DNA from 4 places in the Nonomuraea sp. NPDC052116 genome. Region 3 is predicted to be linked to each of the others. Evidence: riboswitches for the same ligand, from Rfam matches in the RefSeq annotation. Region 3 holds a riboswitch; each other region holds the start of a gene.
The links. A riboswitch is a leader RNA that binds a small molecule or an ion and turns the genes downstream of it on or off. The one in region 3 is predicted to bind cyclic di-AMP.

Region 1 (4,162 bases), on a different contig from region 3:
GCGGGCGCCGGGCGCTCGAGGCGGGCCCACAGCGGGGGCCTGTCATTGGGCTTGCGCGGGGCAGCCATGGATCGCCCTCCTCTCGACGAGTTGGTGTACAACGTATCAGTAGTAGACGACGTACACGCTGATCTACAATGTAAAGGCGCCGAGCTGGTCGAGAAAAGCGCGTGCGGTCGGGGCGCAGTCGTCCGCCGACGGAACGGCCAGGGCCTCCGCGCTCGCCCGGCCGGCCACCGAGGCGGAGCCGGCCGATTACCTTGATCCGTGGAACGACCCGCGGGTGGGCCGGTCGTGGATGGCGCTGGCGGGCGCGGCCGACAGCCGTTACACGCTGGACCTGGTGCCCGCGCTCAAGGCCGATGGGACGCCGAAGCTGCTGGTGTGGGGGGGAGGACGACACGTTCCAGGAGGTCCGGTACGCCGAGCGCTTCGCCGCCGAGGTGCCGAACACGACGCTGGTGCGCGTTCCCGGGGCGGGGCACATCCCGATGGAGAACGATCCGGCCGGGGTCACCCGGGCGCTGGCGGAGTTCTTTCTCGGCTGAGACCATTGCGGGCGACGAGGGCGACGGTGGTGAGCAGGGCCAGGGCGATCGCCAGGGCGGGTGCGGGGCCGGTCGTGAGGTGGAGGGTGGCGCCGGTCAGGGCGCCGAGGAACATCGCGGCAATGGAGGCGGATCGGCGCAGGGCGGCCCGGCCCGGCGTGTCGGCGGCCAGGCCCGTGAGGGTCGTGGTGAGGACGTTGGTGACCAGGTCGGGTACGCCGAGCGCCCGTACGGATGCGTTCTGCAGGCCCATGCCGTACGCGAGCAGCGCGATGAGGGCCGCCTGGGCCCAGGTCGTGCGGTGCCCGGCCGTGAGGGCGACGGCGAGGGCGGCGGCGACGAGGAGCGCGTGTACGGCGGTGGCGGCGGCGAACGCCCGTCGCGCGTTCGCGGTGTGCCTGATCACCCGGCCGGCGCTCCAGGCGCCGGCTCCGAAGGCGACGAGGGCCGCCGGGGAGGGCCATTTGGACATATGGGCCTCCCCGGCCAGGGCGAAGCTGAGGAAGACGATGTTGCCGGTCATGTTGGCGACGAAGACGCGGCCCAGGCCGAGGAAGCTGACGGCGTCCACGAGGCCGGTGACGCAGGCCAGGAGGATCAGCAGGGCGGGCAGGACGCCGTGCGGGTTGGCGCCGCGCGGGAAGAGCCCGTCGGCGACCCGTCGCAGCCCACTCCGGACCAGCCTTCCGGGACGTCTGCGCGCGGCTGGCATGGTGGGCGGCTCCTTGGCGAGGTCGCGGGTGGTTCGCCTCGGGTCTTCCCCGGTGGCGGGCCGCCGCACTCGCGGGGGTGAAACGCGACGGCCGGACGGCACCGGCCGCCGGGTTCCGCTCGGCACCCCGCCGCACCTGCGGGGCGAAACGCGACGAGCGCGCATCCCGTTGCGGGACGCGCGCTCGTTCGGCGCTGGGGGAAGGCCGGCCAGGAGGTGCCTTGGGGGAGTCCAGCCTGGAGGGGGACGGTCCGGTCAGGAACGGTACTGGGGGTAGCCGTAGCCGACGACCTGGGACTTGGGACGGACGCGCTCCTCGACCTTGCCGTTGCCGGTGTTGCCCTCGACGGTCGAGATGGTGCCGTCGCCGTTGTCCTTCTCGACGAACCCGACGTGCTTGATGTCGTCGAGGTTCTTGCTGCCGCTCCACGAGAAGTACACGATGGCGCCGGGCTTGGCCTCGGTGCCGAAGCGGTGGTTGGCCTGGAACCACTTGGCGTGGGCGACGGTCCAGGCGTCCCAGCCGATCTGCGAGCGGGCGCCGGTCTGCTCGCCGACCCAGGAGACGAACATCGCGCACCAGGCGGCGTTCAGGTAGTCGGCGCGGCTGCCGCCGTCACGGGCGATGGTCTCCGCGGCGCGCTGCGAGTTGGCGTACCAGCGCTGGAACTTGGTGCCGCCGCCGGCCGCGTTCTCGGTGATGCCGACCTGGGACTTGGCGAGCGCCAGGACCTGGCCGGCGGTGACGCTGACCTTGGTCTCGCGCGAGCGCTCGGCGTGGTCGGCGACGGTGGCGGTGCCGGCGACGGTGTCGATCGGCTGCTTGTCTGCTGCGGTGGCGCTGGTCATGTGGGCGCCGAACGCGGTTCCGAGGATGGTGGCGCCGAGAAGGGCGCGGGCGATGTTGGTCTTCGCAGCAGAGGTAAAGCGGATGTTGGCCATCGAGGGGGTTTACTCCTTGCTTCCATGCCGCTTACCGGGTTAGCTGACGGGTTCGGACGTGGAAGCTGCCCTACGGCACCGAAGTGCCGATTCACCCCAAAGGACGTGGGTCCCCGGTTCCGCCCGAGGGCGGATTCAGCGGTCACAGGACGTTCCTGTGATGTGTCGTGCGATGGTCGGACAAGTCCGGACAAACCGGACGTATGTCTCAAGAATGCCTCAAACGTAATGCATAAGGCAAGAGCGTTACAAATCGATAAAGGCCCAGCTAGGCGACCTGCCTGCGAGCCTCGGCCAGAAGCCCCATCATGGCAAGGGATTCGTCGAGCGGCATGATCGAACTTTCGGTCCTGCCTTCGGCCGTCGCGGCCCGGACCTCACGGAGCTCCCCGGCGTACCCGTTGTCCGCCGGATCGAGGATGTACTCCTCCGGCTCCATGGAGGGCCCGGACAGCAGAATCCGCGGCGTAGCCCAGAACGGTGCCTGGAGGTCCGCCCGCATCTGAGTCCCTACAACACTGGCATGGTTCGGGTAATTCCCGAGCAACGAAGTCTCCACGAGAGCCTTCCTGCCACCGGGGTAGAGCAGCACGCCGCCGGCCTCCGCGTCGACGCCGTTGGGCGCCAGAGTGCCGGTGATCCGCAGGTCGGAGGGCATGCCGAGGATCAGCTGGGCCAGCCCGAACGGGTAGATCCCCAGGTCCAGGAGCGCCCCGCCGCCGAGCTCCGGCGCCCACAGCCGGTGCTCCGGGTCGTAGGGCTTGGCGAAGCCGAAGGAGGCGTGCACCGAGCGGAGGTCGCCGAAGCGCTCGTCGGCCGCGATCTTCTGGACGAGCGGGTTGAACCGCATCCACATCGCTTCCATCAGGAACACGCCCGCCTCGCGCGCCAGGCGTACCATCTTCTCCGCGTCGTCCACGGTGGCGGCCAGCGGCTTCTCGCACAGCACGGCCTTGCCCGCGGCGATGGCGACCTCGGCCACCTCCAGGTGCTGGGCGTGCGGCGTCGCCACGTAGATCGCGTCCACGGCCGGGTCGGCGCAGAGCCGCTCATAGGAGTCGTACGCGGACTCCGCCCCCAGCGTGGCGGCCAGCGCCTGCGCCCGCCCCAGGTTCCTCGACCCGACGGCGGCCACCCGCATGCCCGGTTCGGCCGCGATGGCCGCCCCGACGGTCCGCGCGATATTCCCTGTCGCCGCTATGCCCCACGCAAAATCCCGCACGCGGGAGATCGTAGACGAGTCAGGTCATGTTGAACGTGTCGGGGTCGGGTCCGATCCGCTGGCCCCTGTTCATCGCGCCGATGGCGGCCATGTCCTCGGCGTCGAGGATGAAGTCGAAGACGCCGATGTTCTCGGCGATGCGCGCCGGGGTGACCGACTTGGGGATCGCGACGTGGCCGAGCTGCAGGTGCCAGCGGAGCACGATCTGCGCGGGCGTCTTGCCGCACTTGTCCGACAGCTTGGCCAGCGCGGGGTCGTTCAGCAGGCCCTGGCCCTGGCCGAGCGGGCTCCACGCCTCGGTGAGGATGCCGTTGGCCTCGTGGAAGGCGCGCAGCTCGCGCTGCTGGAGGTACGGGTGCAGCTCGATCTGGTTGATGGAAGGCACGAGGTCGGTCTCGTTCATGAGGCGGGTGAGGTGGGCGATGCTGAAGTTGGAGGTGCCGATGGCCTTGGCGCGCCCGTCACGGTAGATCTTCTCGATCGCCTTCCACGCCTGCACGTACTTGTCCTGCTGCGGCACCGGCCAGTGGATGAGGAAAAGGTCGATGTAGTCGAGGCCGAGCCGGGCCAGGGACTCGTCGAAGGCCGCCTCCGCGCGGCCGTGGTCGGCGTTCCACAGCTTGGTGGTCACGAACAGCTTCCGGCGCGGCAGCTCACTTTCGCGTACGGCCTGCCCCACGCCTTCTTCGTTGCCGTACGCGGCGGCGGTGTCCACGTGCCGGTAACCGGCCTTGAGCG
Region 2 (4,162 bases), on a different contig from region 3:
CAAGAACGGCACCGACGCCACCACGCAGGCGCTCATGGTCGCCCGCGCCGCCACCGGCCGGACCAAGGTGCTGATGGCGCACGGCGCCTACCACGGGGCGGACCCCTGGTGCACGCCCTCCCTGGCGGGCACGACGCCCAACGAGCGGGCCGACCTGGTGGAGTTCACGTACAACTCACTCGAGTCCTTGGAGACCGCGGCGGCGACCGTGGAGGGCGACGTGGCGGCGATCATCGTGACGCCGTTCAAGCACGACTCCTTCGAGGACCAGGAGCTGGTGGAGCCCGCCTTCGCGCGGGGCGCCCGCGCCCTGGCCGACCGGCTCGGGGCCGCGCTGGTGATCGACGACGTGCGGGCCGGGTTCCGGGTCGACCTGCGGGGGTCCTGGGAGCCGTACGGGGTGCGGCCCGACCTGACCGCCTGGTCGAAGGCCATGGCGAACGGCTACCCGATCGCCGCCGTCACCGGCACGGACGCGCTGCGCGGACCGGCGCAGACGCTGTACTCGACGGGGTCGTTCTGGTTCTCGGCGGTCGCCATGGCGGCGGCCAAGGCGACCATCGAGACGCTGCGCGACACGGACGGCATCGGCGCCATGGAACGCGCGGGCACGCAGCTCCGCGAGGGGCTTTACGCGCAGGCCAAGTCCCACGGGTTCGTGGTGAACCAGACGGGGCCCGTCACGATCCCGTGGCTCAGCTTCGACGGGGACGCCGACCTCTCCGTCGCGATGTGGTGGAGCGACGCCTGCCTGCGGCACGGGGTCTACCTGCACCCGTGGCACAACTGGTTCATGTCGGCCGCGCACACGGAGGCCGACGTGGCCAGGGCGCTGGAGGGCACGGACCAGGCGTTCGCGGAGACCCGTGCCCACTTCGGCTAGTCGGCGGTGAGCTTGCTGATCTCGGCCACGACGGACGGCCAGAGCGGGCGCGGCAGGTCGTGGCCCATGCCCGGGTAGGTCACCAGCCGGGCGCCGGGGACGGCCGCGGCCGTGGCCTGGCCGCCCGCGACCGGAACGAGCTGGTCCGCCTCCCCGTGCAGCACCAGCGTGGGCACCCGCACCCCGGCGAGCCCCGCCGTGCGGTCGCCCGAGGCCATGATGGCGGCGAGCTGCCGGGCCGTCCCGCCGGGGTCGAAACAGCGGTCGAACGCGAGTCCGGCCAGCAGGGTGATCCGCTCGCGGTCCAGCTCGTATCCGGGCGAGCCGATGACCGACCAGGTCCGCACCGCCTGGGCCTGGACCGCATCGCGGTCGGCGGGGGGCGCGGCCATGAGGGTGGCGAGCGCGGCCTCGGTGGGCGGGGCCGCCGAGGGGCCGGGAGTGGACATGATCGAGGTCAGGGTCAGCACCCGGTCCGGGTGGCGGATGGCCAGCGCCTGGGCGATCATGCCGCCCATCGACGCCCCGACCACGTGGGCGGCCGGCCAGCCCAGCGCGTCCATGAGTCCCGCCGAGTCGTCGGCCAGGTCGTCCAGCAGATACGGCGAAGGCGCCCCCATCGCGGGAACGCCCTGGTCGTAGAAGTGTGTGGAGAGACCGGCGTCGCGGTTGTCGAACCGTACGACGTGGTGTCCCTGGTCCGCCAGCAGCGCGCAGAGCCCTTCATCCCAGTGGATGAGCTGCGCGCCGAGCCCCATGATGAGGAGCAGGGGGCGCCCCTCGTGCGAGCCGAAGCTCTCGTAGGCGATTTCGATGCCGTTCGCGGCTACGCGGGTGGTCACGAGGACCAGAATGACATTCTGGTCCAGGTCCGTAAAGTTCAGCCCTTGAGAAGATTGCGGACGCGGTCGCTGGCGAGCACCACGCTGCCGCCCACCGCGGCCACGGCGCTGGCCACGACGGCGCCCGTGCTGGCGCTCCACTCTCCGGCCTCGCGCGCAGGCGGCGGCACGGCCGCACCGGCCGCCGGGGGCTCGGCCGGGTTGTTGTCACGCTCGGACCAGGCGCCGGTCGAGAACGGGACCGGGTAGTTCTTCTTGCCGGGACCGTTGCCCCACTTGGTGATGACGTAGTCGACCTTGATGTGCCCCTGGCCGCCGACGCCGTCGACGCCGAGCGTCTCCATGTTGAACGAGCCGCCGGTCAGCTCCGCGAACGTCTTGCCGTCCAGGTCGAGCATGACGCCGTTGTTGGAGGGCACGCCCGGGCCGCGGTCGCCGACGAAGAAGGGCAGCTTCTTGCCGTCGTGAATCACGTATCCCTCGGTCATGAGCGGCCAGCTCGGGCTGGCGGCCAGACCTTTCTGCATGGGCTTGCCGCTGGCGGGCAGACCGGTGTCCCCGGCGCGGCCGGAGGAGTCGTCCCAGAAGTACGAAGCGGTGGTCGAGCCCTTGAGCAGGACCTTCTCGTCCGTGTTGGAGTCGGCGTGGGCCGCGGTGCCGGCGATGGTGAGCGCGCCGACGGTGGAGGCGGTGAGCAGAGCGAGGGTACGCAAACCAGAACGTGCAGACATGAAAAGTACAGTCCTTCGCGAGGGGGCAGGGAGATTGCGCTCGCTTGAAAAAGGGCGTAGCAGGGGAAAGCACCTGACGGGGGAAAGCTACGCGGAGCGCGAAACGAGCCTGGAGAAGGGACCGCTCAGAGGGCGGCCGTCATCACGCTGTATGGGTGTTCTACGTGATCATTCAAGTTCTGCATATGTCCTCTCCATCTCGCCTACCGGGTTAGCTGACGGGTTCGGGCGGTGGAGTTGCCCTACCGACACAAGGTCGGATTCACCCCAGGGAGGTGGGTCCCCGGCTCCCGAGTGATCGGGATTAGGCGCCAGTCGGCTGGTTCCCTTGTGTGGTCCACGCCACCGGCTGGTAAGTGGGCATCACTCTAACCACGTATTCCGGACAAACACAAACAGTTCGTCATGAATCGGTGTAAAGATCTACCTGCCTCCGGCATAGAGAAAGGGGGCACGGCATTGCCGTACCCCCTTGAAATTCCCGGCCTCAGCCGCCGCTCTTGCGCCTGAACGATCTTTTACTCGCAGCCGGACCGTGCGCCCCGTGGATCTTCGATGGGTCGCCGCCCTTGCCACCCGCGCCCGAGTCCGCGTGCTGGTTACGCTTGCGCTCCAGCGCCTCGCGGAACTTGCGCTTCATCTCGTCCTCGGGAGTCTCGCTGACTTCCGGCTCCGGTGTTTCCGCCATGAGGACCTCCATGGTGTTGGGGACTATCACAGCTTCGCATGGCCCCGCTTATGACGCGAAACTGGCCTCAACCCTGCTCTGCGGCGTGGCGGGCACCTCCAGCCGCCTGGCCGGCATCGCCACCAGCGCCACCAGGGCGAGCAGCGCCCCCGCCACTCCCAGCGACGGGATGACCGCCGCCGCGGCGGAGGCGTGCGCGGCGGCCAGTCCGTGCACGGGCGCGTCCGCCGTGACCGTCGAGGTGTAGAGGGTGCCGCCGACGGCCAGCGCCACGGAGCCGCCGATCTGGCGGAAGAAGGTCAGGTTCGCGGAGGCGACGCCGATGTACTGCGGCTCGACGGACTGCTGGGAGGCCACGGTCAGGCCGGACAGCATCGGGCCCATGCCCAGCCCGATCAGCAGCATCCAGCCGGCCAGCAGCAGCCCGTCGGTGTGCGCGGTCAGGTTCAGGCAGAGCAGGGTGCCCGCGACGAGCAGGAACGGGGAGGCGACCAGCCACGGCTTGTAGACCCTGGTCCTGGACATGAGCGCGCCCATGACGACGCTGCCCAGGACCATGGCCAGCGTCATCGGGTAGATCCTCAGCCCGGACTCGGTGGCGCTGACGCCGAGGGACTGCTGAAAGTAACGCGGCAGGAACACCACGCCGGCGTACATGCAGAAGGCCGTGAAGAAAGACGTGACGTTCACGAGCGTGTAGGTGCGGTTGCCGAACAGGTGCATGGGCATGATCGGGCTGGCCGCCCGCCTCTCGACCAGCACGAACACCGCCAGCAACGCGGCCGCGAGCACGATCGGCCCGGCCACGGCGGCGTCGGTCCAGGTGTTGCCGTCCAGGCCCTTCTCCGTCAGGCCCAGCAGCAGCGCGCTGATGGCCACGGTGGAGACCGCGATGCCCGCGTAGTCGGGGCGCCCGCCGCCGCCCACGCCCGGCCGGTTCGGCAGGCGGCGCGCGACGATCGCGATCAGCACGAGGCCGATCGGCACGTTCACGTAGAAGGCCCACCGCCAGGTCGCG
Region 3 (4,162 bases):
CACTGGCCCATCCGGCCTGTCGAACATCCGCTGGCGCTCCAGCCGGAGATCCACTCTTCTGGAGATCTCCTCGGCCCCGATTCCCGCCGATCCGGCGGTCACGACGGCCCTTGCGTACTCCTTGGTCTGCAGCAGTCCTGGCACGAACTGGACTTCGTAGGTCCTGATCCTGGCGGCGGCCTCTTCAAGGCCGACGTACGCCTGGAACCACGTGGGCAGGACATCGTTGAACCGGTGCCACCAACCAGGCTCGTTGGCGGTGGCGACCAGGTCGAGTACGGCGGAGCGGGCCTGCTTGTCGACGACCCCGTAGAGGGTCAGCAGGTCCGCCACGTCCCGTTCTTTGAACCCCACTCGGCCCAGCTCCATGCGGCTGATCTTGGATTCGGAGCCACGGATGAGATGGCCCGCCTCCTCACGAGTGACGTTCTTCGCTTCCCTGAGCTTGCGCAGCTGGGAGCCCAGGAGGATGCGCAGCGCCGTCGGTCCGGAACCCGGCTGGTTCTGCGTCACTTTGCCTCCTATCAAGGTCCGCACACACAGTGACACCACATTGCCGGGTATGACAAGGTCTCAACCCCGTGTCCGATTAGCAGAGTTATGCCCCAAAACGCCGCTTGCTACTGCACAATGCAAGTGCACGTGCATTTGGGTCTTGCAGGTGCAGCGATCGTGACCCATGATGGCTTAGTGCATATTGGGCCAAACATGCACTAAGTCGGACTGAACGGGGAGGTATCGGCAGCATGGTGGAGGATCCTCTGGCCACTGCCGATGCATTGCAGATCACCCGTGACGTGGGCTTCGACCACCTGCTCATGGGTGGCAAGCCGTACACGACCTCGTGCCCGTTGCCCTTTCAGGCCGACTCCGTGAAGACGGCCAGGGACGTGACCCGCTCGACCCTGAAGGGCTGGGGCCTGCACGAACTCAGCGACGACGCCGCGCTGGTGGTGTCGGAGCTCGTGACCAACGCGGTGCGCTACGCGATGTACGCGGCGGGGCGGCGGGAGATCGAGCTCTTGCTGATGCGCGTACAGCCGCACGTGCTGCTGGCGGTGGCCGACCCCAGCGACGAGGTGCCGCGCCCCAAGGAGCCGGACTTCATCTCGGAGAACGGGCGCGGCCTCTACATCGTCGAGACCTACAGTCAGTGCTGGGGCTGGGACCCGCTGGCCCGGGGCGGCAAGGCCGTGTGGGCGCTGTTCCGCACCGAGCCCTGATCATCGGTCTCGTTACTCTCCGGTCACCCCGTCGATGCGCTCGCGCAGCAGATCCGCGTGACCGTTGTGCCGCGCGTACTCCTCGATCATGTGGATGAGGATCCAGCGATGGGTGCACTCCTGCCCTCTGTGGTCGCCGACGGCGTCCAGCGGCCTGGCGTCCGAGATGGCGCGGGCGCGCTCGATCTCCTCTTCCCACGTGACGAAGGCCTCCTTGACGGAGGCGGCGTCCACTTCCTTGAAGTCGGCGTCGTTGTCGCGGTCCTTGTCCCACAGCTTGGGGAGGTCCTCGCCGTTGAGCACCCGGCGGAACCAGGAGCGTTCGACGTTCGCCATGTGCCGGACCAGGCCGAGCAGGGACATGGTCGAGGGTGAGACGGAGCGCAGGCGCAGCTGATCGTCCGACAGGCCCGCGCATTTGACGGCGAGGGTGCCGCGGTGCCATTCGAGCCAGTTGTTCAGCGTGGTCCGCTCGTCGCCGGTGAGAGCGGGCGGGATCCGGGTGTCAGTCATGATGTCCGACCTTATCCAGCTCAGTACATCGAGATGTGGACGTGGTCGTAGTGGTTCTCGGTGACGCTGCCGCGGTCCGACATGGCCCGCCAGCCCGAGCCCATGTTGATGCGCTGCTTCCAGATCACGTACTTGACGCCGAGCTTGCCCTTGTTCTTGAGCGCCCAATCCGCGATGCGGTCGCCCAGGGCGTTGTTGATGGCCGCGGGCATCGTGCCGCCGGTGCTCATCATGAAGTCGCAGGCCCGCCCGAGCGGGTGCTCGCCGCTGGAGCCCGAGCGGAAGCAGCCCACCGTGAACGGCAGCTTGAAGTTCTTGGCCAGCTCCGCCTTCATCAGCCGCGTACGGGCCGTGATGTTGTCCGAGCCCGAGGGCAGTTCCGGTGCCCAGCTCCCGTCGGACTTGCGGCCGGGACCGAGCGGCACGAGGTCCTGGAGCTTCTTCTTGATGTCGTCGATGATGTCCTCGGCCTCGGAGCGCTGTTCGGTCACGTCCTTGGCGTCCACGCCGATCTGGGTGGCCAGCGCGGCGGCCTCGTCGGAGGCCTTCTTCTTGTCGTCGCGGGCCTTGGCCACCCCTTGGACGAGGGCCTGCTGCTCGGCCGTCAGCTGCTCGAGCAGGGCGGCGCCGCCGCCGCTCTGGACCATCAGGACGGAGGGCAGCGACGGGTCGTGGTTCTGGTAGCGCATCCTGGCGAGGTCGCCGACCCGCTGCTCGGCGGCGGCCAGGGTCTTCTCCGCGGCCGCCAGCCGCTCCTTGGCCGCCTTGGCGGCCGCCTGCGCCTTGGCCAGCTCGACGCGCTTGAGGTTGTACTTCTCGATGAGCTTGTCGATCTTGCTGTTGAGCTGCTTGAGCTGGGCGCGGAGCTCGGCCTCCGACGGCTTGGGGGCAGCCGAGGCCGCGGTCGCCGGCAGGAGGGCGACGGCTGCGGCGGCGACGAGGCCGATGGCAAGAGTCGCGGGGGACGGAGCCGCCACGTGGATGTTCCTCTCCCTCTGCCGGCCGGGTTAGCTGACGGGTTCGGGCTGGGAGCTGCGTGCCCTACCACCGAAGTGGATTCACCCCAGGTGCGGGTGGGTCCCCGGCTCCCGGGCGACTCGCCCGGGATTAGGCGTGTGCCTGCTGTTACGGCCAGGCACAAAAGGGATATTAGTGGTAGATCACGAGTAACGCGACCCCCATTAGAAATCTAATAGTGATCTACCTGTGATCGAAGCATCCGGGCGGCCTCCTCCGGCAGCACGTCGTTCACGAACGCGCCCATCGCGGACTCCGACCCGGCCAGGTACTTGAGCTTGCCCGGCGCCCGCCTGATGCTGAACAGCTCCAGGTGCAGGTAGCCGAGCTCGCGGTCCTGCCGCACGGGCGCCTGGTGCCAGGCCGAGATGTACGGCATCACCACGCCGAACAGGTCGTCGAAGGCCCGCAGCACCGAGGTGTAGAGGGGCGCGAACGCCGACCGCTCCTCCTCCGTCAGCGCGGCCAGATCGGGCACCTGCCGGTGCGGGTAGATGTGCACCTCGTACGGCCACCGCGCGGCGGCCGGCACGAACGCCGTCCACAGCTCGTTGGCGGCCACCACACGCGTCCCCGCGGCCCGCTCGGCGGCCAGCACGTCGGCGAACAGGTTCCCCTTCGTGTAGCGCCTGGCGGCGGCGAGCTGGAGCCTGGTCCTGGGCGTGACGTACGGGTAGGCGTAGATCTGGCCGTGCGGGTGGGCCAGCGTGATGCCGATCTCCTCGCCCCGGTTCTCGAAGCAGAACACCTGCTCCACGCCCTCGATCCCGGACAGCTCGGCCGTCCGGTCGGCCCACGCCTCCATGACCAGCTCCACCTGGCCGTCGGAGAGCTGGGAGAACGACGACGAATGCTCAGAGGTGAAGCAGACCACCTCGCACCGCCCCACTCCCGGCCGGACCTCACTCAGGCCCCCCACGTCTGTATAAGTCCCGAAATTGGTGGAGAAGGAGGGGAATCGGTTCTCGAACACCACCACGTCGTAGTCGTACGCCGGGATCTCCGACGAGCGCGTGTCCGACGACGGGCACAGCGGGCACTCGTTCGCCGAGCCGGTCGGCTGGAACGTGCGCGTCTGCCGGTGCCCCGCCATCGCGATCCATTCCTCGGTCAGCGGGTCGTAGCGCAGCTCGGAGGCCACCGGCCGGGGGTCGAGGACCCGCCGGTCGATCGCGCTCCGGTCGGCGTCGTCCCGCTGATCGAAGTAGATCAGCTCACGGCCGTCGGCCAGATGGGTGATGGTGCGCTTCACGAGCCCTCCGCGATGATCAGTTCTCCGGCCCGTTCGGCCAGCTCCATGCGTGCGTCCTCAGGCAGCCCCGCGTCGCTGACGACCACGTCGGCCTCGGTCAGCTCGGCGATGGTGCTGATGCCGACCGTGTTCCACTTCGTGTGGTCGGCGGGGATGA
Region 4 (4,162 bases), on a different contig from region 3:
CACGTCGCCGGCGTCGACATCGGGCGTGACTGGATCAGGGTCGCCGTCGCCGACCTGCGCGGGAAATTCGCCGGCCGGAGGGACGGGCGCAACACCGCCCTCACCTCCGCCGAACTGGCCGTCCTGGTCGGACAGCTGTGCCGGGCCGCCGCCCGCGAGGCCGTCGTCGACTGGCCCGACATCGCCTGCGCCGTCGTCGGCACGCCCGGCGTGTACGACCCGGAGCTGGGCCGCCTGGAGTTCGCCCCCAACCTGCCCGGCTCCGACCTGGCCGAGCGCCTGCGCGCCGAGATGGAGGTCGACCTCGTCATCGAGAACGACATCAACCTGGCCGCCGTCGGCGAGCACACGCACGGGGCGGGGCGCGGCAAGTCCAACTTCGCGCTGGTGTCCGTCGGCACCGGCGTCGGGATGGGCATCGTGATCAACGGTGAGCTGTACGTGGGCGCCCGGGGAGCGGCGGGGGAGGTCTCGTACGTGCCCGCGACCGAGGACCCGGCGCCGCCGGCGGGCGACGCCCTGGCCCACGGCGCCACGGAGGCGGTCGCCGCCGCGCCCGGAGTGGTCCGCGCGGCCCGCGCCGCCGGCCTGGGCCTGGAGACGGCCAAGAAGGTCTTCGCCGCGGCGGCCTCCGGCGACGGCGTGGCCCGCTCGGTGGTGGAGGCCGAGGGGCGCCGCATCGGCGGCCTGCTGGTGGCGGTGGCCGCCGTGCTGGATCCGGAGGTGATCGTGCTCAGCGGCGGCGTGGGCCGCAACCTGGACCTCCTGGGGGAGGCCATCGAGGCCCGCATCGCCGAGCTCGGCCCGCTGCGGCCGTCGGTGGTGGCCAGCACGCTGGGGGACAGCGGCGTCCTGCTGGGCGCGGTGGCCCACGCCAGGACCCGTGCCTGGGACCTCATCTTCGACGCCCGCCTCCCCTGACCGTCGCGTGGGGAGGCGGACGCCGCAGCCTCCTACAGGGTGGCCGTGAGGGTGGTGGGCGTTTCGTCGCGCTGCTTCTGGAGCTCGGACCAGAGCCGTACGCCCTTGCGGTCGGGGCGGACGCCACCCACGAAGGAGTCTCTGCGCCAGGAGGTCAGGCGCTCTTCCTTGACCACGTCACCCGTGTGCGGCGAGTGGACCATGTAGCCGGGCCGGGAGATCATCCCGACATGCCCGAGGCCGTGGAAGAAGACCAGATCGCCGGGTTTGAGGTCCTGCCAGGCGATCTTCTTGGTGAACGCGCCGTACTGTTCGGCGGCGGTGCGGGGGAGTTCGATTCCGGCGTGCTCGTACGCCCTGAGCATGAGTCCGGAGCAGTCGTAGCCGCTCGGGCTGGCACCGCCCCACACGTACGGGGTGCCGCGCTTGCTCATGGCGAACTTGATGGCGATCTTCCAGGCGGGCTTCGGAGCCTGTTTCTCCTGGATTTCCTTGATCTGGCCGCCGGTCAGGGTGGTGAGGTCGTCGATCTTGGTCGAGGCATGGGCGGGGGGAGCCAGCATGAGCCCGGCGGCGCCCGCCGCCAGGACGATGGCGATTCGAGACAGGGGTCTGTCCTTCCATACGGCCGGCCGGGTTAGCTGACGGGCTCGGGCCTGGAAGTAGCCCTACGGCATGGGGATGCCGACTCGCCCCAGGGGGAATGTGGGTCCCCGACTCCACGCAACGGCGCGCGGATTAGGCTGGTCCGTGACTTTAACGAAACGGTCAAAGAACCGCAATACCGGACAAAGGGGGCGTCCGAAAGATGAGATGAAGTGTTCGTCAGCCGAGACGACGCGGTAAGGTACCGCCCATGGAGTCGCGTAACATCCGTCTGGCCGTCATCCCCGGCGATGGGATCGGCACCGAGGTCGTGGCCGAAGGGCTCAAGGTCCTGGAGGCAGTGGGCACGAAGATCGAGCCCACTCACTACGACCTGGGAGCCGCACGCTATCACCGTACCGGCGAGACGCTGCCCGACGCCGTGCTCGAAGAGCTGCGCGGCTACGACGCGATCCTGCTCGGCGCCGTGGGCGACCCCAGCGTGCCGCCGGGCATCCTTGAGCGCGATCTGCTGCTGCGGCTCCGCTTCGAGTTCGACCACTACGTCAACCTGCGCCCGGTCAAGCTGTTCCCCGGCGTGGAGACCCCGCTGGCCGACACGCCGCCGGAGAACATCGACATGATCGTCGTCCGCGAGGGCACCGAGGGCCTCTACGCGGGCACCGGTGGCGCCATGCGGCGCGGCACCCCGCACGAGATCGCCACCCAGGAGTCGCTCAACACCGCCTACGGTGTCGAGCGCGTGGTGCGCTACGCGTTCGAGAAGGCCGTCACGCGGCCGCGCAAGAAGCTGACGCTCGTCCACAAGACCAACGTCCTCACCTTCGCCGGTGACCTGTGGCAGCGCACGGTCAACCGCCTGGCGGCGGAATACCCCGACGTCACGACCGACTACTGCCACATCGACGCGGCCTCGATGTTCTTCGTGAGCCAGCCGGAGCGGTTCGACGTGGTCGTCACCGACAACCTGTTCGGCGACATCATCACCGACCTGGGTGCCGCCATCGCGGGCGGCATCGGCCTGGCCGCCAGCGGCAACATCAACCCCGAGCGGTCCGCGCCGAGCATGTTCGAGCCGGTGCACGGCAGTGCCCCGGACATCGCCGGCCAGGGCAAGGCCGACCCCACCGCGACCATCCTGTCCGTCGCCATGCTCCTCGACCACCTCGGCCTGCACGCCGAGGCGGCCAAGGTCGAGCAGGCGGTCGCCGATGACATCCTCGAGCGGCTGGCCGGCTGGGCGGGTCGCACCACCCACGAGATCGGTGACGACATCACCGCGCGAGTATCCGGCTAGGACCGCCTAGCCCCAACGCGCCTGGTGGTCCGACGAGGGCCGCCAGGCGCTTTTTTGCGTCCAAAAGGGCTGATCGCCGCATTGGCCGCTTGCCATCCCATATAGCGAGACAATAGGAAGTACCGGGACTGCCTTCCGGGCAGCGCCCGCTCACCAGCACCGATCCGCAGATTTCTGTAGATTTGGGCAGATTCGCAGAGAGAAGGACCGACGTCATGACCATCGCTCAGAAGCTCAGCTTCGACGTGCAGCTATCCGACCACGCTCGCACCGCGGCCGAGCGGGAGCAGGTACTGGCGAACCCCGGCTTCGGGCAGACCTTCACGGATCACATGGTCTCGATCGACTACACCGAGGGGCAGGGCTGGCACGACGCCAAGCTCCTTCCCTACGGCCCGCTCTCGCTCGACCCGGCGACCTCGGTCTTCCACTACGCGCAGGAGCTGTTCGAGGGGCTCAAGGCCTACCGCCAGGCCAACGGCTCGATCGTCGCGTTCCGCCCGTACGCGAACGCCGCCCGCTTCAACCGCTCCGCGCTCCGGATGGCCATGCCGGAGCTGCCGGAGGAGGCTTTCGTGGAGTCGCTCGAACTCCTCGTCCAGACCGACAAGGAATGGGTGCCCACGACCGAGGGTCACAGCCTCTACCTGCGGCCCTTCATGATCGCCACCCAGGCGGGGCTCGGCGTCAACTACCCGTCGAAGTCGTACAAGTACATGGTCATCGCCTCCCCGGCGGCCTCGTACTTCACGGGTGGGCTCAAGCCCGTCTCCGTCTGGCTGTCCACCGAGTACACGCGGGCCGCCCCCGGCGGCACGGGCTTCGCGAAGTGCGGCGGCAACTACGCGGCCGCGTTCGTCGCGCAGCGGCAGGCCGTGGAGAACGGCTGCGACCAGGTGGTGTGGCTGGACGCCCACGAGCACAAGTACGTCGAGGAGATGGGCGGGATGAACCTGTTCTTCGTCCTCGGCGGCAAGCTCGTCACCCCCGCGTTGACCGGCACCCTGCTGCCCGGCATCACCAGGGACTCCATCCTGGAGCTGGCCGGCGACCTGGGCCTGGAGACCGAGGAGCGCCTCATCTCGATCGACGAGTGGCAGGCCGGATGCGAGTCCGGGGAGCTCACCGAGGTGTTCGCGTGCGGCACGGCGGCCGTGGTCACGCCGGTGGGCACCGTGAAGGGCGCCGACCGCTCCTGGAGCGTCGCCGACGGCAACCCCGGCCCCGTGACGATGCGGGTGCGTGAGGAGCTGGTGGGCATCCAGTACGGCGCCCGCCCCGACGCCCACAACTGGATCCACAAGATCGTCTAGTGGGGACGGCCGGGTCCGCGAGGGC

Region 1: it holds a riboswitch for cyclic di-AMP, as region 3 does, so the genes downstream of both, AB0L65_RS19765 (CHAP domain-containing protein) here and AB0L65_RS18490 (hypothetical protein) in region 3, are expected to answer to the same signal.
Region 2: it holds a riboswitch for cyclic di-AMP, as region 3 does, so the genes downstream of both, AB0L65_RS21760 (hypothetical protein) here and AB0L65_RS18490 (hypothetical protein) in region 3, are expected to answer to the same signal.
Region 4: it holds a riboswitch for cyclic di-AMP, as region 3 does, so the genes downstream of both, AB0L65_RS51250 (C40 family peptidase) here and AB0L65_RS18490 (hypothetical protein) in region 3, are expected to answer to the same signal.

Annotation. Positions count from the first base shown of each region.
Region 1 covers NZ_JBFAWA010000009.1:254,402-258,563, forward strand. Annotated here, with positions in the region: gene AB0L65_RS19750 (TetR/AcrR family transcriptional regulator) at 1-68, opposite strand, end outside; gene AB0L65_RS19755 (alpha/beta hydrolase) at 171-548, shown strand; gene AB0L65_RS19760 (YoaK family protein) at 514-1,260, opposite strand; gene AB0L65_RS19765 (CHAP domain-containing protein) at 1,516-2,202, opposite strand; cyclic di-AMP (ydaO/yuaA leader) riboswitch at 2,216-2,353, opposite strand; gene AB0L65_RS19770 (Gfo/Idh/MocA family oxidoreductase) at 2,471-3,424, opposite strand; gene AB0L65_RS19775 (aldo/keto reductase) at 3,444-4,162, opposite strand, start outside.
Region 2 covers NZ_JBFAWA010000010.1:238,247-242,408, forward strand. Annotated here, with positions in the region: gene AB0L65_RS21750 (aminotransferase class III-fold pyridoxal phosphate-dependent enzyme) at 1-883, shown strand, start outside; gene AB0L65_RS21755 (alpha/beta fold hydrolase) at 880-1,725, opposite strand; partial or broken gene AB0L65_RS21760 (hypothetical protein) at 1,977-2,342, opposite strand; cyclic di-AMP (ydaO/yuaA leader) riboswitch at 2,642-2,777, opposite strand; gene AB0L65_RS21765 (DUF5302 domain-containing protein) at 2,944-3,144, opposite strand; gene AB0L65_RS21770 (MDR family MFS transporter) at 3,193-4,162, opposite strand, start outside.
Region 3 covers NZ_JBFAWA010000008.1:394,550-398,711, reverse strand. Annotated here, with positions in the region: gene AB0L65_RS18505 (helix-turn-helix transcriptional regulator) at 1-513, opposite strand, end outside; gene AB0L65_RS18500 (ATP-binding protein) at 747-1,223, shown strand; gene AB0L65_RS18495 (DinB family protein) at 1,236-1,736, opposite strand; gene AB0L65_RS18490 (hypothetical protein) at 1,757-2,713, opposite strand; cyclic di-AMP (ydaO/yuaA leader) riboswitch at 2,719-2,860, opposite strand; gene galT (galactose-1-phosphate uridylyltransferase) at 2,926-4,005, opposite strand; gene AB0L65_RS18480 (DeoR/GlpR family DNA-binding transcription regulator) at 4,002-4,162, opposite strand, start outside.
Region 4 covers NZ_JBFAWA010000041.1:32,603-36,764, forward strand. Annotated here, with positions in the region: gene AB0L65_RS51245 (ROK family transcriptional regulator) at 1-921, shown strand, start outside; gene AB0L65_RS51250 (C40 family peptidase) at 954-1,484, opposite strand; cyclic di-AMP (ydaO/yuaA leader) riboswitch at 1,533-1,676, opposite strand; gene AB0L65_RS51255 (3-isopropylmalate dehydrogenase) at 1,778-2,824, shown strand; gene AB0L65_RS51260 (branched-chain amino acid aminotransferase) at 3,040-4,137, shown strand.